4 regions of the Macrococcus sp. CoH-51_TC_04 genome follow, and region 3 is predicted to be linked to each of the others. Evidence: riboswitches for the same ligand, from Rfam matches in the RefSeq annotation. Region 3 holds a riboswitch; each other region holds the start of a gene.
What was found. Region 3 has a riboswitch for S-adenosylmethionine ahead of metK (methionine adenosyltransferase). Riboswitches for the same ligand answer to the same signal wherever they lie in the genome.

Region 1: another riboswitch for S-adenosylmethionine. It lies ahead of ACZ2V4_RS05775 (methionine ABC transporter ATP-binding protein); the one in region 3 lies ahead of metK (methionine adenosyltransferase).
Region 2: another riboswitch for S-adenosylmethionine. It lies ahead of ACZ2V4_RS07185 (M20 family metallopeptidase); the one in region 3 lies ahead of metK (methionine adenosyltransferase).
Region 4: another riboswitch for S-adenosylmethionine. It lies ahead of ACZ2V4_RS06185 (O-acetylhomoserine aminocarboxypropyltransferase/cysteine synthase family protein); the one in region 3 lies ahead of metK (methionine adenosyltransferase).

The regions. Positions count from the first base shown of each region.
Region 1 is NZ_JBVGOY010000004.1:142,879-148,328, forward strand. It holds gene ACZ2V4_RS05750 (thioredoxin family protein) at 1-207, opposite strand, end outside; gene ACZ2V4_RS05755 (Spx/MgsR family RNA polymerase-binding regulatory protein) at 335-688, shown strand; gene gcvH (glycine cleavage system protein GcvH) at 762-1,130, shown strand; gene ACZ2V4_RS05765 (toprim domain-containing protein) at 1,198-1,587, shown strand; gene ACZ2V4_RS05770 (thioredoxin family protein) at 1,559-1,870, shown strand; SAM riboswitch class I at 1,920-2,022, shown strand; gene ACZ2V4_RS05775 (methionine ABC transporter ATP-binding protein) at 2,095-3,123, shown strand; gene ACZ2V4_RS05780 (methionine ABC transporter permease) at 3,113-3,808, shown strand; gene ACZ2V4_RS05785 (MetQ/NlpA family ABC transporter substrate-binding protein) at 3,863-4,687, shown strand; gene sufC (Fe-S cluster assembly ATPase SufC) at 4,876-5,450, shown strand, end outside.
Region 2 is NZ_JBVGOY010000006.1:72,733-78,182, forward strand. It holds gene ACZ2V4_RS07165 (bifunctional cystathionine gamma-lyase/homocysteine desulfhydrase) at 1-234, opposite strand, end outside; gene ACZ2V4_RS07170 (PLP-dependent cysteine synthase family protein) at 238-1,170, opposite strand; partial or broken gene ACZ2V4_RS07175 (class I SAM-dependent methyltransferase) at 1,354-1,758, opposite strand; gene ACZ2V4_RS07180 (GrpB family protein) at 1,906-2,412, shown strand; SAM riboswitch class I at 2,482-2,578, shown strand; gene ACZ2V4_RS07185 (M20 family metallopeptidase) at 2,647-3,843, shown strand; gene ldmS (L-aspartate--L-methionine ligase LdmS) at 3,830-5,023, shown strand; gene coaW (type II pantothenate kinase) at 5,130-5,450, opposite strand, start outside.
Region 3 is NZ_JBVGOY010000009.1:23,177-28,626, forward strand. It holds gene ACZ2V4_RS08765 (hypothetical protein) at 1-89, shown strand, start outside; gene metK (methionine adenosyltransferase) at 131-1,321, opposite strand; SAM riboswitch class I at 1,414-1,524, opposite strand; gene pckA (phosphoenolpyruvate carboxykinase (ATP)) at 1,712-3,304, shown strand; gene ACZ2V4_RS08780 (alpha/beta hydrolase family protein) at 3,355-4,113, opposite strand; gene ytkD (RNA deprotection pyrophosphohydrolase) at 4,103-4,570, opposite strand; gene ACZ2V4_RS08790 (hypothetical protein) at 4,608-5,366, shown strand; gene yidD (membrane protein insertion efficiency factor YidD) at 5,376-5,450, shown strand, end outside.
Region 4 is NZ_JBVGOY010000005.1:27,829-33,278, forward strand. It holds gene ACZ2V4_RS06180 (homoserine O-acetyltransferase/O-succinyltransferase family protein) at 1-318, opposite strand, end outside; gene ACZ2V4_RS06185 (O-acetylhomoserine aminocarboxypropyltransferase/cysteine synthase family protein) at 320-1,597, opposite strand; SAM riboswitch class I at 1,661-1,756, opposite strand; gene ACZ2V4_RS06190 (catalase family protein) at 1,831-2,613, opposite strand; gene ACZ2V4_RS06195 (hypothetical protein) at 2,775-3,293, shown strand; gene ACZ2V4_RS06200 (thioredoxin family protein) at 3,398-3,715, opposite strand; gene ACZ2V4_RS06205 (GNAT family N-acetyltransferase) at 3,742-4,230, opposite strand; gene ACZ2V4_RS06210 (hypothetical protein) at 4,363-4,890, shown strand; gene ACZ2V4_RS06215 (amidohydrolase) at 4,924-5,450, shown strand, end outside.

The DNA of each region.
Region 1 (5,450 bases), on a different contig from region 3:
CATAACGTCGTTTTCATCTGCTGCTTCAGGCACTTGGTCACGATTAATCTTATACCAGTTATAGTTGTGATATTCGTCAACAATTGGATCAATCCAAAAGTCCATACGCGTACAGTCTGGGCACCAATCTGCGAAGAACTTGATAACAACAGGTTCCTCACTTGCAATAATTTCTTTAAACTCTTCGTATTGACTAATTGTTCTCACTTTTATTACTCCTTATATACTTTTCTTATATTATACTTCTTTTTAAGAAGTAAAGAAAAGAAAACGCTTAGTTGTCGTAATCTTACAAAGTTGTTATGATTGAGGTATCATATTCAGGAGGTTACATATGATTAAATTTTATCAGTTACCCAGCTGTACAACCTGTAGAAAAGCAGCAAAATACCTTGCGGATAATGGTGTGAGTTTCGAGCCGATTCACATTGTGGAACATACACCCACTGCAAAAGAGTTTGATACAATTATTAAGAATACTGGTGTTGATGTGGATTTATTATTCAACAGGCTAGGCACAAAGTATAAGGAGCTTGATTTAAAGGAAACATTGCCGGATAAATCGTATGAAGAGAAATTAGAGCTTCTTGCCTCAGATGGAATGCTTGTAAAACGTCCTTTAGCTGTAAATAAGGATAGAATCACTTTAGGATTCAAAGAAGCGGACTATAAACAAACTTGGTTATAAAAAAGATTGAAGAAACGCTTACATTATGTCATTATAAAAGTGTTAAGTATTTTATTTATATGGAGGGCTTATAATGTCGAACTTAAAATTTTCAAAAGATCATGAGTGGGTTAAATTAGAAGATAACGTAAAAGTAATCGGAATTACAGACTTTGCACAATCAGAACTAGGGGATATCGTATTCGTTGAACTTCCTGAAGTAGGCGATGAAATTACTACTGGTTCACCATTTGGTAGCGTTGAGTCGGTTAAAACTGTTTCTGAATTATATGCTCCAATCTCAGGCAAAGTTGTTGAAGTTAACTCTGAATTAGAAGATTCTCCTGAATTAGTAAACGAATCTGCTATGGACCAAGCATGGATGATCAAAGTTGAAGCAGATGACAGCGAACTTGATGAATTAATGGATCAAGCGCAATATGATGAAATGATTAATGCATAAATGATATACTTTCCTTGATAATAAATTTATCAAGGATTTTTTAATATGACGAAAAAGGTGATGGAAAATGTCTGTAATTCAGAAGGTCATCGTGGTAGAGGGTAAGCGAGACAAGAAAAGATTACAAGAAGTATTAACGGAACCTGTACATATTATTTGCACAAATGGCACAATGGGCATCGAGAAGTTAGATGCCATGATTGAAGACCTGTATCATCATAAAGTGTACATCATGACCGACAGTGATAAAGCAGGGCGCAAGATCAGAGCGTGGTTTAAGCGTCATTTAAGCGAAGGACATCATATTTATATCGATTCAAAGTATGGTGAGGTGAGTAATTGTCCACTTGATTACTTAGCGAAAGTTGTCAGTCGTCATGACTTTGAAATTAAAGAACAGTTTGAATGGAAAGGTAAGTCGCAACCTTATGAGTATCAGAACGCATTTGCAATCTAAAGATCTAGAAAGAATACAAGACAATTATATTATTTTTGGCTACACCCCTTTTTGTGGCACATGTAAACTCGCAGAAAAGATGCTGGATATCGTTAACATGTCACTGAAGATGGATATATTAAAGCTTGATTTGAATTATTATGAATCCCTCAGTACACAGTATAAGATTTCAAGTGTACCTGTATTGCTCATCGTCAAAGACAATGAAGTCGTTGACACGATATTTCGATTTGAGTCTGTTACTTCAATATACGAAATTTTATCGAAATCTATTGACGAATAATTCAATCTGCTTTATTATAAAAATCATTAACAAAACAATTTAATAGTTGCTCTTATCAAGAGAGGTGGAGGGATGTGCCCTTTGAAGCCCGGCAACCGTCTGAAAAGAAATGGTGCCAATTCACATAAAGTGTAAACTTTAGAAGATGAGAGAGTCGAATATATCACTATGTCGTCTTTCTTATGTATTTAAGGAAGACGACTTTTTATTTTAGGAGGATGCACGTGATTAAGTTAAATAATGTTGTAAAGACTTTTACAACGAAAAAAGGTGACATCACTGCTGTAGATCGTGTTTCACTGGATATTACGCAAGGTGAAATCTATGGAATCATCGGCTTTAGTGGTGCGGGTAAAAGTACGTTAATCCGTATGTTTAACGGTTTAGAAAAACCGACGTCTGGTGAAGTGGTGGTTGATAATGATATTATCAATCAACTTGATCAGAAAACATTGAATATGAAACGCCAGAAGATCTCGATGATCTTCCAGCACTTTAACTTGTTATGGTCGCGTACAGTGTATGACAATATTGCGCTGCCACTGGAAATTGCAGGTGTTAAGAAATCAGATATCGATGGTAAGGTGAAGTCATTAATCAATCTTGTTGGACTCAATGGTCGAGAAAATGCATATCCTTCCGAACTGTCTGGGGGTCAAAAACAGCGTGTAGGTATCGCGCGTGCACTGAGTAACGATCCGAAAGTACTGTTATGTGACGAAGCAACAAGTGCACTTGACCCTCAGACGACAGACGAAATTCTTGAACTGCTCGTTGATATCAACAAGAAGCTGAACTTAACAATCGTGCTGATTACACACGAGATGGAAGTTATCCGTAAAATCTGCCATCGTGTCGCAGTGATGGAACACGGTAAGGTCGTTGAAGAAGGTTCAGTATTAAGTGTATTCAACAATCCACAGACGAACATTACGAAGCGCTTCGTAAAAGATGATATCTCTGACGAAGAACTGGAAGCTTCTATCAAGGAGATTAAAGCAGAGTATCCTGTAGGGGCACTGCTTCGACTTAAGTTCATCGGTTCTGCTACAGGACAGCCGATTGTCAGTCAGGTGATACAGAAGTATGGTCTGGATATGAATATTCTGGCAGGTAACGTAAAGCATACACAAGCAGGCTCATTTGGACATTTAATCGTCCATTTAACGTCGGTGAATGGTGATCTTACGAAAATTGCGGATGAACTTAAGCGTCACGGTGTAGAAGTGGAGGTAGAACAAGATGCAAACTAGTTTTTTAGATACGCTTAAAGAGATGCTGAGCTTCAAAAATGTAATTTGGGCAGATGTATGGACAGCAACGGTAGAAACGTTGCAAATGACATTGATTGCAACCTTCTTTACATTTTTCTTCGGGTTGATTATCGGGATTATCTTATTCCTCACATCACGCAGTAACAATAAAGGAGTGCGCATCTTTTATTCCATCACTGCATTTTTAGTGAATTTATTCAGAGCGATACCATTTATCATTTTAATCTTGCTCCTGTTCCCGTTTACTAACTTAATTATGCAGACAATTAGTGGTGTAAAAGGCGCATTGCCGGCACTCATCATCGGAGCTTCACCATTTTATGCGCGACTCGTTGAAATTGCGATGAAAGAAATTGATAAGGGTGTTATTGAAGCGGTGCAGTCAATGGGTGCAAATACCTTTACATTAGTTCGTAAAGTATTGATTCCTGAAAGTTTACCGGCACTTGTGTCTGGTATTACAGTAACAGCAATCGCTTTAGTAGGGTCTACTGCCATTGCCGGGGTTATCGGTGCAGGTGGATTAGGGAACCTAGCTTATTTAGTAGGGTTCACTAGAGCACAGAATGATGTCATCTTAGTTTCGACAGTGTTAATATTACTGCTTGTATTTGCGATACAATTTATCGGTGATATAATCACAAAACGTATTGATAAACGATAATCAGTTCCAATGGAATTTGACTATAAATTAAATAACGGAAAGAGAGTGAATTAAATGAAAAAGTTTATATCATTATTATTCGTAGCTACATTAGTACTTGTACTTGCAGCTTGTGGAGACAACGAAAAGAAAGCTTCTAAAGAAGACGATAAGACGATTACTGTCGGCGCTTCACCAGCACCGCATGCGGAATTACTTGAACAAGTTAAACCAGTATTAGAAAAAGAAGGCTATACTTTAAAGATTAAGACAATCAATGACTACACAACTCCGAACCGTTTCTTAGATGCAGGTGAGCTTGATGCAAACTTCTTCCAGCATACACCATACTTAGACACTGAGAAGAAAGCAAAAGGATATAAAATTGAATCAGCAGGTAACATCCATATCGAACCGATGGCTATCTACTCAAAGAAATATAAATCATTAAAAGAGCTTCCAGAAAACGCTGAAGTATTTGTATCAAATAACCCAGCTGAAGAAGGGCGTTTCTTATCATTCTTTACTGAAGCTGGATTAATCACATTGAACGATGGCGTAGATCCAGTAAAAGCTACGTTTAAAGATATTAAAGAAAATAAGAAGAACATTAAATTCAACAACAAGCAAAGTGCTGAATTCTTACCGAAATCATATAACAATGGTGAAGGTGATGCAGTGATCATTAACTCTAACTTTGCACTTGAAAATAAACTGAATCCATTAAAAGATTCAATTGCGATTGAAAAGAGTGATTCACCTTACGCAAACTTGATCGCGGTACAAGAAAGACACAAAGGTGATGCTAAAATTAAAGCTTTAGTGAAAGCATTACAATCTAAAGAAACACAAGATTTTATCAATAAAAAATATAATGGTGCTGTAATCCCGGCGAAATAATATTAGAAAAGATGAATGTTCCTATAGGAATATTCATCTTTTTTTATTATTTAATCTCATTTAATTCATATTCGTTCTCAATTACGTTATAATTAAAACTGTGATTTATGTCATAGGCCTTTGACCTTAGATTAAAATTATTATAAACTAGATGAGATGAAAATTTTATATAAATGGAGGACATCAATATGGTATCAGTATTAGAAATTAAAGATTTACACGTTGAGATAGAAGGTAAGGAAATTTTAAAAGGTGTGAACCTGACAATTAAGCAAAATGAAATACATGCAATCATGGGTCCTAACGGTACAGGTAAATCAACTTTATCTGCTGCAATCATGGGTCATCCGAAATATACAGTGACTCAAGGTGAAGTATTACTTGATGGTGAGAACGTATTAGAGATGGAAGTTGACGAACGTGCGCAAGCAGGTCTTTTCTTAGCAATGCAGTATCCATCAGAAATTTCAGGTGTGACAAACGCGGACTTCTTACGTTCAGCAATTAATGCGAAACGTGAGGAAGGTAAGGAAATCAACTTAATGCAATTTATCAAGAAATTAGATAAAAATATGGAGTTCTTAGAAATGGATCTTGATATGGCACAACGTTATTTAAACGAAGGATTCTCTGGTGGGGAAAAGAAACGTAACGAAATTCTTCAGTTAATGATGTTAGAACCTAAATTCGCGATTTTAGATGAAATTGACTCAGGTTTAGATATCGATGCGCTTAAAGTTGTATCAAAAGGAATCAACGAGAT
Region 2 (5,450 bases), on a different contig from region 3:
TGCAGCCATACCTGAACCAAATGCAAAGCCAGCATCACCTGATTCCAAGTCACTGATTAATGATTCTAATGCTGTACGTGTTGGATTTGCTGAACGAGAATATTCATAGCCTTGACGCATATTCCCGATGCCATCTTGTTTGTAGGTACTTGTTTGGTAAATTGGAGGGTTTACAGCTCCAGTGTATTCATCTATTGTATTTCCACCATGAATCATCATTGTTTTCTTTTGCATAATCTATTCTCCTTTAATATCAAATATTTGTTGTGATAAGTATCGCTCAGCTGCATCAGGGAATATTACGACGATATTGCTATCAGTCATATTTTCTTGGGTTTTAAGTGCGGCATGTAGCGCGGCTCCGCTTGAAGAACCGACAAGAAGACCTTCTTTTTGGGCAAGTTCTGAGACACGTGTAAAGGCATCGATATCAGAAATTGTTTCAACGGCATCGATTAAATCTTTATCTAAGAACACGGGCCATTTTTCAACGCCGATGCCTTCTGTGCGGTGACTACCAGATTCTCCACCATTTAATATCGAACCTTCAGGCTCTACGATAACGCGATGACTTTCTTTGAAGTGCTTTGCAAGACCTGTAAATGTTCCTCCACTGCCTGCACCAGCAACGATTGCATCAACCTTCCCAGCATCTCTTTTTATCTCCTTTGCCAGTTTATCGTAGCTTGAAGGATTATCTGCTGATTCAAATTGATTTGTATAGAATGCACCGGTTTCTTGAGCGAATTTCAGCGCTTCTTCGCGTGCGAAGAGCATTCCTTTTTCTGTAGGGGTATTTACGATTTCAGCCCCTAATGCATGCATGATGCTTTGTTTTTCGATGCTGAATTTCTCGGGAACATAGACATGTAGCTTTAATCCATACTGTTGACAGATGAGTGCAAGACCAATTCCTGTATTACCAGCTGTAGCTTCAACAACTGTACCGTTTTGAATATCACCACGAAGTAAAGCCTGTTCTAAAATGTTGACACCCAGTCTGTCTTTTACAGAGCCGCCCAGATTATAGAACTCAAGTTTTGCAAATAGACGGTTTCCTTTATTCAGTGGAAAATGCTTAAGTTCCACTAGCGGTGTATTACCGATTAAATCAGCAGGAGTTTTTACTTTTTTTTTAGTTAATATTTGAAGATGAGCGAAACGATTCATCTGAGTGGATTGATAATCAAATCCCAAGTCGTTGGCAATCTCTTCCATTGTCTCCTTTAATGGATAATATTCTCTTTCCAGATCTTCGACAAGATTATGGTAACCTCGTGCGTCATAATGTGATTTAATCTGTTCTTTTTCATCTAAGGAATTGAACATTGTGTCCAATATAATGATGTTTCCATCTTCGGAGAGAAGCGGCTTATAAAGGGCAATCGCTTCTTTCTTTTCTTTATCTGTAAGGTGGTGAAAAGCAAAAGAAGAAATAAATGTATCTTTTTCTCTAGCATTGAAGTTCAGGAAATCGCCACGTTCGAACGTAATACCTGTCTTAGCCTCACCTAACTTTGTCATATCAATACTTGGTTCTACAGCCTGTACGTCCAATCCGCGCTGTAATAACATGTTTGTTAAATTCCCAGTTCCAGGACCAAATTCTGTTACGCGTTTTCCTGCGTGTTTTGTTGCTTCTTCTATCATAAAATCATAGTTTGAGAATACATCTTTATATTCGGGATTTTGTCCTGTTACAGCATCATCATAATCTGATGCCCATGCTTTAAAGATGTCCATAAAAGGTAAACTCATCGGTACACTCCTAATATTATTATTCTTATCAGATAACTCGGGATTAATAATATCATGAATTTATTATTTACTCAATATAATAGTTTGTGAATTTGTGTGCAAAGAAGTATAATATTTTAAAATGTATCTAAAGAAGGAGGGGAAAGGATGAAACAAGTGATGATAGTACCTTACGATAGTATATGGCAGCACCTTTATATAGGCGAAAAGAAAAGAGTGCTTCAGAAGTTAAAAAATATTAGTGCGATTCATCATATTGGGTCTACTGCGGTACCAGGTATGGACGCACGTGCGACGATAGATATTGCTGTAGAGGTGAAGCATGATATTGAAGAACTAAAGTTAGCTGAACTTGGATATCATTTAATCTGTAAAGAAGTATGTTATAAAGTATATGCTACAAAGGATCATCAATTTCATCTTTTTGTGTATAAAGAGGCAGATGAAGAATTATTGAAACGCATTAAGTTAAGAGATTATTTTCGAACATTTTCAAGTGAGAGAGATCGTTATAGTGCGTTCAAATGGGAACTTGCAAGAATTTATCCTTTTGATTTCTCTTCGTATAAAAAGGCGCGGGACATCTTCTTGACTGTAATTGAAGTTAAAGCGATGAACTGGAACGGATCGAACGAAGTACAGATATTCGGATAATATCTGAAAAATAAGTTATCTTATTGACAATCATGCTTTAAAGCTCTAATATAATTGATAACAATTAAACACTTATCGAGACGGACGGAGGGACAGGCCCGCTGATGTCCAGCAACCTGCAATATGTAAGGTGCTAATTCCTGCAGCTTATGCTGACAGATAAGACGTATAGACATCCTTATCTGAGGGTGTCTTTTTTATTAAGTGGACTTAATTGAATTTAATTAAGGGGTAATGACGATGAATGAACAAAATGTACTTAACTATATTGAATATAATAAAGAGGAATTTATTAAAATAAGCCACCAGATTCACGAACGCCCGGAACTTGGAAACGAAGAGTATTTTGCGTCTAGTTTACTCATCAAGACTTTATATAACGAAGGATTCACAATTGAGCGTGATATCGCAGGCCACGAGACAGGATTCATTGCGACATTTGAAAGTGAACATGAAGGACCGACGATTGCATTCTTAGCGGAATACGATGCTCTGCCTGGACTTGGTCATGCATGCGGACATAATATTATCGGAACATCAAGTGTGCTTGCAGGCGTGAGCATTAAAGAATATGTTGAAACGCACGGTGGTACGATTAAAGTATTTGGTACACCAGCTGAAGAGGGTGGTGTGAATGGTAGTGCAAAGGCGTCGTATGTTAAAGCTGGATTATTCTCTGAGTGCGATGTTGCTTTGATGATACATCCAGGACACGAGTCATATCGTACGGTGCCTACACTTGCTGTAGATGTATTTGAAGTCGAGTTCTTCGGTAAGACCGCACATGCTTCTGAGAATGCTCATAATGGGATTAACGCACTGGACGCAATGATCAGTTTCTTTAACGGGATTGCGCAGCTTCGTCAGCATATTCGAAAATCTGATAAAGTACATGGTGTAATATTGGATGGCGGCAAGAGCGCGAATATTATCCCGGATTACACGAAGGCAAGATTCTACACGCGCGCAATGAGTCGCAAGGAACTAGATGTGTTAACCGGCAAAGTTGAACGTGTTGCTGAAGGTGCTGCACTTACTGCGGGTGCAGAGTATAAGCTGAATCACATTCAAAATGGAGTAAATGAATTTATTCGTAATGATTTGTTAGATGATCTATTTGAACGTCATGCTAAAAAGCACAATGAGGTAATATTACATGATGATTTTGGTTTTGGATCAACAGATACAGGGAATGTGAGTCATGTTATCCCAACAATTCATCCGCATATAAAAATTGGGCCTTCAAGCCTAGTAGGGCATACTGTTGAATTTAAAGATGCTGCTGGTAGTGCACATGGAGATCATGCACTGATTCAAGGTGCTAAAATAATGGCGACGATGGCATTAGAACTCATTGATAATCCGGATGAATTAAAAGCGATAAAAAATTTACATACAGTGTTGAAGGGGAAAGTCTATGACCACCAATAAATTAAATATTTCACTTACGATGCGTGATCTGTATGGTGATAATGTGCTTTACACATCACGACCAAGCTATGGTTTTAATCCGTGGCTACAGCCTGAAGAACATCAGTCGAATTTATTAAGTGCCAGAGAATTAATCATTGCAGAGATGCCTGTTATTGTTCATAAAGCAACGGTAACTGAGAAGACATGTGAATTATTTGGCGCAGCGGGAGTAGCGATGCCCAAAACATATATCACGTATGAAACACGTGAAGAGTATGAAAAGGCTTTAAAAGAATATGCCGAGACAGGAAAGATATTCTTCCAATATGCGCACGAGACTGATATTGTGGACAATGATGATTATGTTGTACCACGAGACATATTTCTAGATTTAAACAACAAATCACTCATCCATAAATGGACGGGTGGAGAGTATCTTCCAAAACGCGAAATTGTAAAAATTGATGATTTCCAAACACGTGTACGTGAATGGACGCTTCCTTTTGTTATTAAGCCGGGTGACGAACATCCGACAGCAGGTGGATATGGTGTGATGCTATGTTATACAGAAGATGATGTGGAAAGTTCGATAAAACGCGTGCAGGCGGCAAGTGGTACCGAGCAGTTGATTATCGAACAATTTGTTGAACCTATTAAAAATTACTGCGTACAATATGCGTATAGCGAAGAGAAGGGCATCACATTTTTGGGTGCATCGCTTCAGATGGTAGAAAAATACGGTAAATACAGAGGTAATACAACAGATAGGAATGTACCTGAATCTGTAATTGAAGCCGGTAGAAAGATTATGAAGAATGGTGTCGATGCGGGCTATAAAGGGATTGCAGGATTTGATATATTAGTAGATAAAGATGATAATCTGTTTGCAATTGATTTAAACTTCAGACAAAATGGATCAAGTTCATTATTGTTACTGGATGATGTACTAAAAGGGGACTATAAAAAGTTCCTTGCCTATTACTCTGATGGTGATAATGCAGCATTCTATGAAACAATTTTAAACGAAGTAAAGAGTGGTAACTTATTCCCATTAGCATATTATGATGGAGATTATAGAGATAAAAATGCTTTCCCGTCACGCTTTATTTGTATATGGTATGGTGATGACGAAGCATTCATCGATCAAAAAGCAAAACAATTTGAACAACGTTTAAAAGGTGAAGTTCATGAAGACTAGAAAAAGTAGTATATTTGCAGCATCGGTAATTAGTGCGACATTGCTGCCGATGCTTGTAAGTTTAATAAAGGTGCTTAAAAAATAACGTAAAGGCTAAGCCTTTACGTTATTTTTCATCCATCAACCTAAGTGTGCCCACAGCACCTGAATATTCTCCGTTTTCGATAAAGTAAGGTTTGAAGTTACGTAATTTAGTATAATTTACGACGATATCCTGCAATAATTTGTTGTCCAGAAAACTAGAACCGATGTAAACAACATATTCTGCTCCAAATTCTCTAGCTGCATGGATAGATACTGTCGTCACTGTTTCTCCAACGATTCCGAGGACAGAAGCAATCTTATCTGCATCTGTAAAGCTTTCGGTGTCTTTGTTGTGAAGTACGTTCCCGAAGTTAGCGGCTGTAAGATCGCCTGGAATGGGTGT
Region 3 (5,450 bases):
AAGAGAAATCAGATGATGCTAAAACTGAAGATGCAGCAAAAGAGGAAAGCACTGAAGAATCTACTGAAGAAGAGACAACTGAAGAATAATAATAAAAGCTGTAAACCTCATTGGTTTACAGCTTTTATTATTATGATAAATTGGCTTTTAATGTATCGACGCGATCTGTCGCTTCCCACGGTAAGTCAACATCAGTACGACCGAAGTGACCATACGCTGCTGTCTGTTTGTAGATTGGACGACGTAAGTCTAACATCTGGATAATTCCTGCTGGACGTAAATCAAATGTTTTACGTACCGCTTCAACAAGCTGCTGCTCCGTGTAGTCTGAAGTACCATAAGTTTCAACAGAGATAGATACAGGCTGTGCTACACCGATAGCGTAAGCTAACTGTACTTCACACTTATCCGCAAGACCTGCTGCTACGATATTCTTCGCAACGTAACGTGCTGCATATGCACCACTACGGTCTACTTTAGTAGCATCCTTACCACTGAATGCACCGCCACCGTGACGTGCATAACCACCGTACGTATCTACAATAATCTTACGACCTGTAAGACCCGCATCCCCTTGAGGACCACCGATTACGAAACGACCCGTTGGATTAATGAAGTATTTTGTTTCATCGTCAATTAAATCCGCTGGAACAACCGGCTTGATCACGTGTTCTTTAATATCTTCCTGAATTTGTTCAAGTTCAATCTTCTCATGGTGTTGAGATGAGATAACGATCGTATCGATACGTTTCGGTTTCCCTGCTTCATCATACTCAACAGTAACTTGTGTCTTACCGTCTGGACGTAGATAATCTAACGTACCGTCTTTGCGTACTTCTGTTAAACGACGTGCAAGTTCATGTGATAAAGAAATTGGTAATGGCATTAAGCTTTCTGTTTCGTTACAAGCAAATCCGAACATTAAACCTTGGTCACCTGCACCGATTGACTCAATATCAGAATCCGTTAATGAATCACGATCTTCTAACGCTTTATCCACACCTTGAGCGATATCTGGTGACTGCTCATCGATTGCCGTCAGCACTGCCATCGTCTGGAAGTCATAACCAAACTTTGCACGTGTATAACCGATTTCTTTAACTGTTTCACGCACGACTTTAGGAATATCAACATACGTTGACGTTGTGATTTCACCTGCGATTAACGCCATACCTGTTGTTACAGATGTTTCACAAGCAACACGTGCTTTAGGATCTCCTTTTAGGATTTCGTCTAAGATAGCATCACTAATCTGGTCAGCAATCTTATCCGGATGTCCTTCTGTTACTGATTCTGATGTAAATAATTTACGGTCTGTCATATATATTACACTCCTTGAATTTAATTACGGGACTATAAAAAAAATAGCCTTCTCTCCTAGTAAGAGAGAAGGCACAATAAACGACCATTCTACTCTTATCGTTCAGAAATTAATCTGCAAACGGTTTGGCACCTTACTTAACACATTGTTAAGGGTTGCTGGGCTTCAAAGGGTCCATGTCCCTCCACCACTCTGGATAAGAGAATCCGCAAGTTAGATATTACTAAACTTTATGTTCACTGTCAACAATACCGCATATATCAGAAATTTTCTGAATAATTTCGAATATAAAGATTATACATAATTTATATGAAACCTTCAAATTGATATGTTATACTATTTCATGAAACTGCTTACAAAAGCAGAACAATAACTTTTTGGAGGCTGACCATGGGGGAAAATACTCAAGTAATTGAGCAACTGAGCAAATTAAACACTGGAAATCTAGAACGTCAATTATCAAGAACACAATTGATTACGGAAATTCTATTCAACGGTGAAGGTGTGTTAACAGAATCCGGTGCGGTACGTAGCGAAACCGGTAAATATACTGGACGCTCACCGAAAGATAAGTTCATCGTGCGTGAAGCTGAAACTGAAGATAACATCGACTGGGGTACAATCAACCAGCCTATCGAAGAAGAAGTATTCTTAAACTTACTGGATAAAGTGACAGACTACTTAAGCAAAAAAGAAAAGATCTATGAATTCCAAGGCTATGCAGGTGCTGATAAATCATCCCAACTACAACTACGCGTTGTGAACGAACTTGCTTGGCATAACCTATTTGCACGTACAATGTTTATTCGTCCTGAAACAACGGAAGAAGGACTAAACATTACACCTGACTTCACAATTATTTCTGCACCACACTTTAAGGCTGATCCATCAGTTGATGGAACGAAATCTGAAACATTCATCATTACAAGTTTCCGTCATAAGATCATCTTAATTGGTGGTACAGAATACGCCGGCGAAATGAAAAAAGGTATCTTCGGTGTGATGAACTACTTATTACCAACACAAGGCATTATGAGCATGCACTGTTCAGCAAACGTCGGTGAGAATAAGGACGTTGCGTTATTCTTTGGATTATCTGGTACTGGTAAGACGACACTATCTGCAGATCCACAGCGTAAACTTATCGGTGATGATGAGCACGGATGGAATGACAACGGTGTGTTTAATATCGAAGGCGGTTGCTATGCGAAGACGATCGACTTATCTCGTGAGAAAGAACCTCAGATCTACGACGCAATTCGTTACGGTGCCATCCTCGAGAACGTTAAGGTCGATGAAAAAGGTGTGCCGGACTACACGGATAAATCTTTAACTGAAAATACTCGCGCAGCTTATCCAATCGATAATATCGATAATATCGTTCTACCATCAATTGCAGGACACGCGAATACAATCATCTTCTTAACTGCTGATGCGTTCGGTGTGTTACCTCCAATCTCTAAATTAACGAAAGAACAAGCGATGTATCACTTCTTAAGTGGATTTACATCTAAATTAGCAGGAACTGAACGTGGCGTAACAAGCCCACAACCGGTATTCTCTACATGCTTCGGCTCACCGTTCTTACCGTTACATGCGACAGTATATGCGAACATGTTAGGGGATCTAATCGATAAACATGATGCAGCAGTTTATCTTGTGAATACAGGATGGACTGGCGGAGAGTATGGTGTCGGTAGCCGCATGAACTTAACGCATACACGTTCTATGATTCGACGTGCGATTAGCGGCGAACTGAAGACAGTTGAGTATCATCAGGATGAAATCTTCGGACTTAATATTCCGAAGCATGTACCAGGTGTACCGGCAGAGATTCTGTATCCCCGTCATGCATGGGTATCCAAAGATGCTTATGATGAGAAAGCAAAAGACTTGGCATTACGCTTCCAGGAGAACTTTAAGAAGTTTGGTGAGAAGTCCGCTGAAATCGAAACTAAAGGTGGATTTAATTTTAGAGGATAGCACAAAAAAACGTCGCTTTTTTTAAAGTGGCGTTTTTTTCATCTACTATATTATGATTTTATTTCCCTTTCCACTTCTTCCATCCACTTTTCAATTTCCTGTAATACATAGCGTTCATTGTCTGGACGCATCACATGCTGCTCCCCTTCAATAAATAACACTTTATGCTTAATTCCGAGCTGTTTTAATTTATCGATCAGCATATATGCATGCTCTATACTGACAAGTTTGTCTTCTGTACCATGTACAATCATGATTGGCGGGCTATCTTTCGTTACGAGATTAATCCCTTCTCGTCGGTCATACGCCGCTTTGTTACTGATTGGTCCGACGAGGCGTTTCAGCATACTGCGAAGATCTTGTCGTTCATCATACATATAGTAGATACTCGACACTCCTCCCCATGTGATAAAGGATGTCACGTCAGCTTCCTGATACGTTACTAACCCTTGTATTCCGCCTCTCGAAAATCCAACGAAGTGTATCGGTACGTCGTACTGTGCTCTTAACAGTCTTACAAGTGCATAGACGTCTTCTCTATCTGCACCTGCGAATTCATCTTGACCATTCTGGTGTGTACCGCGATAATACGGTGCTGCAACCAGTGTGTCCTTATACGCAAACTGCATCAGTCTCGCTGGTCTAACCGTTCCGACTGCACCTTTCCCGCCTCTTAAGTAGATGACGATGCGTTTCACGTGTTTCGGTTCATAGATCATTGCTTTAACGATATAGTCATCTGATTGATAGTCAAACGTCTCAAAAGGAATGCCACCGAGTTGTGCGTTAATCTTCGTTCTATTGAACATCATATTCCCCATCTTTCTGTAATATCCCTACGATATAGTTGACGCAGTCGTCTTTTAATATAAAGCTTTTATCGCTCTCTGCCACTTCATCAAGTTTTGCCACAATCACTGGCCCGTTCGTTTCCATATAATCGTCTTGTTCTTCTATATGTTTAATTTGTGCATAGTACACGTCTTTCTTAAATGGCTTCCCTGCATAAACAGTGTATGTCCCAATATAGCGTATCGTATCGATTATTCCGCCTGTCTCTTCATACAGTTCGCGCTTTGCCGCTTCTAGTGACGTCTCCTCTTGTTCAACTTTGCCACCTGGAAACTCCACACCACGAAATTTATTATGCGTAAGTAAGTATTTCCCGTTATAATTTGTTATGATAAGTACATGTTTATTATCGCTATCCGGCTGATCATTTAAAGTCAGTAAGACTTTATTTCCGGCATGGTCATGAAATTCCATAGCAGTCTCCAATCTATTATTATTAAGAGGTTATTTGATGAAGAAATTTTCTGTAGTTATATTTATTTTAGCATTAATTCTCGCAAGTTGTTCAACCAAAGAACAAGAAAAGAAGCTGACGAACGATGAACTATTAACAAAGCTTCAGCAGCGTGTTAAGAATACAGAAAGCTTAACACTTCATTCTGAGAATGAAACGATTGCGATGTATGATAAGTTCACGACAAAGTTTACACAGACGACTGACTCTGAATATGATTCCATCAATGAAAGTGCGCTCAAGATAGACGCTAAGTCTAATCATGCGAAATATGATGTGAAATCTGTTATCTTTAATTTAGATAATGGAGATGTTACAACATATCCGAAAGCGAAGTATTTGAATTATCGTGCACGTCAGGCAGATAATGATTACTTCTCAGGTGTGCAGTCACAGATTGTAAATATTACGCACCTACTACAGGATGTCATAAAACCAACGATTGATAATGTAAAGCAAGAGGACAATAGATTAACCTATAAGGGTAAGTCTAAATCGCTGTTAGCCCTTTATCAATATGGGTTTCATCAATCAAGTATGAACCAGATTAAAGTATTTAATGATATTACTGACTTGACTGTTGAGAGCGGCAGCTATGACATAACATATAATGCACAATATGATCCAGAGACCCTCAACTTCAAATTGAAAGTGAGTGGCAAGCATGGGAATAAACCTATTGAGATCATAATGGAGCAGACGACAGAATATTCGAAACTTAATGAAACGAATGTGCAGATGTACAGTGAAGAATAGAGGAATGTTATGAAACAACTATTATTAACCTTGATTAAGTTTTATCGTAAGTTTATATCGCCGATGACACCCCCTGCGTGTCGC
Region 4 (5,450 bases), on a different contig from region 3:
AATCCTTTTTTTAATATGTTCTTTGGACCATTCTATAATTTTATTGAGTTCATCAATATAGGTAACTTCATTAAATTCCAGATGCTCTAGCGCTGCACCAGTAATAATCATGGCGTCATAATCAGTATCCTTAATATCTTTCAAACACTTATAATGCTGCTTTAAGTAGGAGATGCTCGTATTTTTGTAATGGTGTGAAGTCAGATAGAGATATTCAGTCTTAATATCAAAACTTAATGCATCTGTTATTCTTTTAAAGTGTTGTTCTGTTGCTTGTTTATCTGGCAGGAGATTGATGATGAGAAGACGTACTGTCATATTATATTGCAGAGAGTCCCTTCTCTAAATCAGCTATAATATCATCAACATGCTCAATCCCGATAGATAAACGGATGGTTTCTGGTCGAACACCAGCTTCAAGTTGCTCGCTGTCAGTCAATTGTGCATGCGTGGTACTTGCAGGGTGTATTACTAGTGATTTAGCATCGCCGACATTTGCAAGCAATGAAAATAATTCTAGTGATTCAATGAACTTCTTACCAGCTTCATAACCTCCAGTAACACCAAATGTAAAAATAGATCCAGCACCATTAGGTAAATACTTTTGTTTTAAGTTAAAGTATTTGCTTGAAGATAATCCGGCATATTTCACCCATGCAACTTTTGGATGTGATTCAAGATACTCTGCTACTTTCTGAGCATTTTCTACATGTCTTTCTACGCGTAAGGAAAGTGTTTCAAGTCCTTGGATTAGTAAGAAAGCATTAAATGGTGAAAGTGATGCGCCAGTATCTCGTAATAATGTAGTACGAATCTTAGCAGCATATGCAGCGTCTTTAAAGGCTTCTGTAAATACTAAGTTATGATATGATGCATCAGGTGCAGAAAGCCCTTTAAATTTGCCGTTATCCCAATTAAAGTTCCCACCATCTACTATAATTCCGCCGATAGAATTACCATGTCCACCAATAAATTTAGTGGCTGAATGCACAACGATATGAGCACCGTGTTCAATTGGACGGAATAAATAAGGGGAAGCAAATGTGTTATCTACAATCAGTGGAATATCTGCTGACTTTGCGATGGCTGACAGTTGTTCGAAGTCTTCGATATTACCTTCAGGATTACCAATCGTTTCAATAAAGATAGCTTTAGTATTACCTTTAATAGCATTTCTAATATTGTCGATATTTGAAGTGTCTACGATATCAACCTCAATACCATATTTCGGTAAAGTGTGACTGAATAATGTATGTGTCCCGCCATATAGTGATGCAGATGAAACGATATGATCTCCACTTGATGCAAGTGCTAAGATTGCATACGTAATTGCGGCCATGCCCGAAGATACTGCCACAGCAGCAACGCCTCCTTCAAGCTGGGCAACACGTTCTTCTAAGACTGCGTTTGTAGGATTAGTCAATCTTGAATAAATATTACCTGCTTCTTTCAAACCGAATAAATTAGCAGCATGCTCCGTGTCATCAAACACGAAAGAAGAAGTTTGGTAGATAGGCACAGCACGTGAATGAGATGCACTATCAACTGAATGGCCGGCGTGAACCTGAATGGTTTCAAAATGGAATGAATTTGTCATATGATGACCTCCTCGTAAATTAATATAAAAAAAGAGTCTACCTAAAAGATAGACTCATAAAATACCTTATCTTTCAGGATATACCTGCTGGAATTAGCACCTAAATTAATAGGTTGCCGGGTTTCATAGGGCCAGTCCCTCCACCACTCTGGATAAGCATATGAAATTGTTAATTAGTATAATATAACGCATTTTAAAAATTGTCAAACTATAATTTGAATTTTTAAAATATTTTATTCTAAGGTTATGCCTTCTTCGTTTCTATGTTGATTTGATATTTTATACATCTCTGAACGTAAATTTAATATTTCGTCATAGACAGCATCCAGTGATCCAGTTTGCAACGGGTCGAACGTAGTATATGTTTCGCTTGTTTCGGATGTAAGTTCAATATGAGCAATTTCTTCAATAACAGCGTCTTTCCGTAATTCTGAAATCGGTTTAATCTCATCATAAATTTCGGCATATAATGTTATTTGATTGTACTTCTTACGTGCATGAAATCTTATAAATTGTTCATTGTATTTAAAATAATGTAAGTTATGAAATGTTTGATTCATAGTTGTCTTGATCGGTTGATTAAGAATAAACTTCATAAGATGCTTATTGAAATCTTCAATTTTTAATAAATGTCTTAATAAATTAATTTTCAATAATTTACTTTCACTTTTATGAATGGCATGTATGTATTGAGCGATTTTCACTATAGAGACCTCTTTTGTCCAGGGGAAGTACGGAAATGTTACCATCACAAGATTAATATGTGCCTGCTTAATATGCAACGCAAGTCCTTTAAGTGGTACTAGATTAGAAGGTACATTTCTATTGGGAGGTGCGTCTGAAAGTCTGACAATCACATCTAATTGTGTATCGTCTAAATTGAATATCCGTTTTCCCATCTCATTTAACTGTAGTTTCCCTATATATTGGTTTCCTTTAGCATGTGCTCTTTTAGCACCTCGTGTTGTAGTTGCATAGCGTTCAATTGTATCAACGATAAAAGTAGCGTTATCCATAAAGTCACCTGCTTGTTATTTTTAATATGTTTATCCATATTTTAAATATATAATACTACATACAAATTTTTATTCCTCAAACATATTTGAAAACGCTTACTTTATCTCTTGTTTTTCGATATAATGGTATTAAGAGATGTTAAATGTTAGGGGGAATCTATATGAATAACCACCAGAAAGTATTGGTGTTTGGATGTTTACTAGCAATTATTTTATTTTCACTGATTGTATGGCAGAAATTACCGCAGGATACAGCGCAACATGAAGTGAAGACGAAAGAAATTAAGGCGATAGAAAAAGGCACCTACAATTCTATGGAAGAAGCGCAAAAGGCATTGGTGAACGATGTGATTAAAAGTGATGATCTTGTATCCGCAATCTATACGCCGAATAAAAAATGGAAGACACCATTTTATGTTATACAAGTTTCATACAAAGAAAATAAGCAGACATACTCAGGGTTTGCTTTTGTTGTACCGGAAAATGGGAAGTATAAACTAGAGCTTGCTGATATTAGAATAAAAACATATGATGGGATGCAACCGATTAAGGACAGTATAAAAATAGGTGAGAATAAAGTGCATATTTATGTAGGCACACCACTTGATAACCCATTTGCAGATAGTATCAGACATTCTTTTGTAGACGATAGTATAGAAGTGGCGTTCCAGGTAGAATAGAGTACGATTATAAGAAGGGCATATACGCTATTAAATAACCTGAGCGATGCAGAAAATATTATTTCTGCATCGTTCAGGTTCAATGATAGATGGAGTAAAGGTAATTAATATTCTTGAAGTAGTTGATTGATACGTAGCTTTAGCATATCAAAATCGATAATACGAGCTTGTCGATGGTACTCTTTCTCATGATTAAATAAAATGACGACAGGTGAAGAAAATAAACTGAGCTGGCCCGCAGCTTCTGGAACTTCGTCTGCGAGTAGATATACAGACGGTATATTTATATCTGTTGCAAGAGCCTTAACTTTTGGATAATCTGCATGACATACTGAACAACCAGTAGTCATGACGTATACAAGTGCCTTTTCGTTGTTTTGTAAAAAGGTTTGTAATTCATCATATGTATGAATCTGTTTCATGTGAAATCTCCTTGCTAGTTTATTATTTATTTCAAGAGTAACTGATAGAAATCAAGATCAAGCCATTTATTAAACTTATAACCAACGTCCTTTAAAGTGCCTGTATATTTAAAATTAAATTTTTTGTGTAGATAAATGCTACCTTTATTTTCTGAATCGATACCCGCTACCATTGTTTTGTAACCTTCGCTGCGTGCACTATCGATAATATGACTCAGCAGTTTTTCTCCGATACCCATATGTCTGAAATAAGGTGAGACATATACAGAGTGTTCTACGGTAAATTGATAAGCTGCAAAGTTTCTGAAAGGACCATAAGTAGCAAAACCAGCTACACGACCATCAATTTCAAAGATAAACACTGGATACCCTTGCTTTTCTTTTTCCATTAACCATTGTTTACGTTCCAGCAAACTCGTTTTTTCATAAGTATATATTGCTGTTGTATTTAAAATGGCATGATTATAAATGTCCAATATTTTCGGTAAGTCATTCTGAGTTGCATGTCTAATCATTATAAACCTCCACAATTTTTTAATATTAAAAGCATAACGTATTTATAATATTACGTATAATAATATGATTTAAAATATATTTCTAAAATAAGGGAATGATAGTGTAAACTAATGTTAAAGGAGTGGATGCATATGAACAACCAAAAAAAGCTAATAAGTTTTATAACCCTAATTGTAATCACAGCAGCGATTATTATTTTGTGGCAATGGAATTATCAATACCCTGAATTGAGTAAAGCAGATATTAAGAAAATTGAAGGTAAGCATTATAAAGATACCGATGAATTGAATCGTCATCTTGCTCAATTAGACAACAAACAAATTGCTTCCAGTGCTACTACAAGCATTGTTGTAGAGGAGAAGGAACTCCCACTCGTCATTTTAAGTTCATTTTCTGGTGAAAGAAGTGATGCGACTTATAGAACATTTATTTATTTAATACCAGAGGGTGAAGGGTATAAAGCAGATGTACGAAAAAATGGTATAAGATTTAGTTCAGATATGAAACCTGTACTTGATGAGTTTAAATTTAACAACCATATTATCAAATCATATTTAGGACCAAAGTCGGATAACTTGATTGGAGAAGGTCACTTAATTATGGATGACGGAAAAGATTTAGAATTTGTCGTTTATCCTGAAAAGGTTATTGGCAAGTAATGGTGTAATGTCGTGAATGAAGGAGAGAGTCTTATGCATGCGCGTTTAATCGAAAAGCTCGAACATAAAGAACAAAGAATGATAGAAATCAGAAGATATTTGCACGAAAATCCAGAGCTTTCATATAAAGAAGATAATACAGCGGAATATATTACAAATTTTTATGAAGATATGGATGTTTCAGTTGAAACAAATATTGGTGGTTTAGGTATAAAGGTAACGATTGATAGTGGAATTCCGGGACGAACGATTGGTATTCGGGCAGACTTTGATGCACTCGCCATTCAAGAAGAAACTGGGCTGCCTTTCGCTTCGAATAATCCCGGCGTAATGCATGCATGTGGCCACGATGCCCATACGGCATATTTATTAGTACTAGCAGAAACATTATATGAACTTAAAGATACATTGAAAGGCAAGATTGTTATTATTCATCAACCAGCAGAAGAAGTTCCGCCTGGTGGTGCGTTAGCGATGATTAATGACAATATACTTGATGAGATAGACCATATGATTGGCCTACACGTCATTTCAGATTTAGAAGCGGGTAAAGTATATTA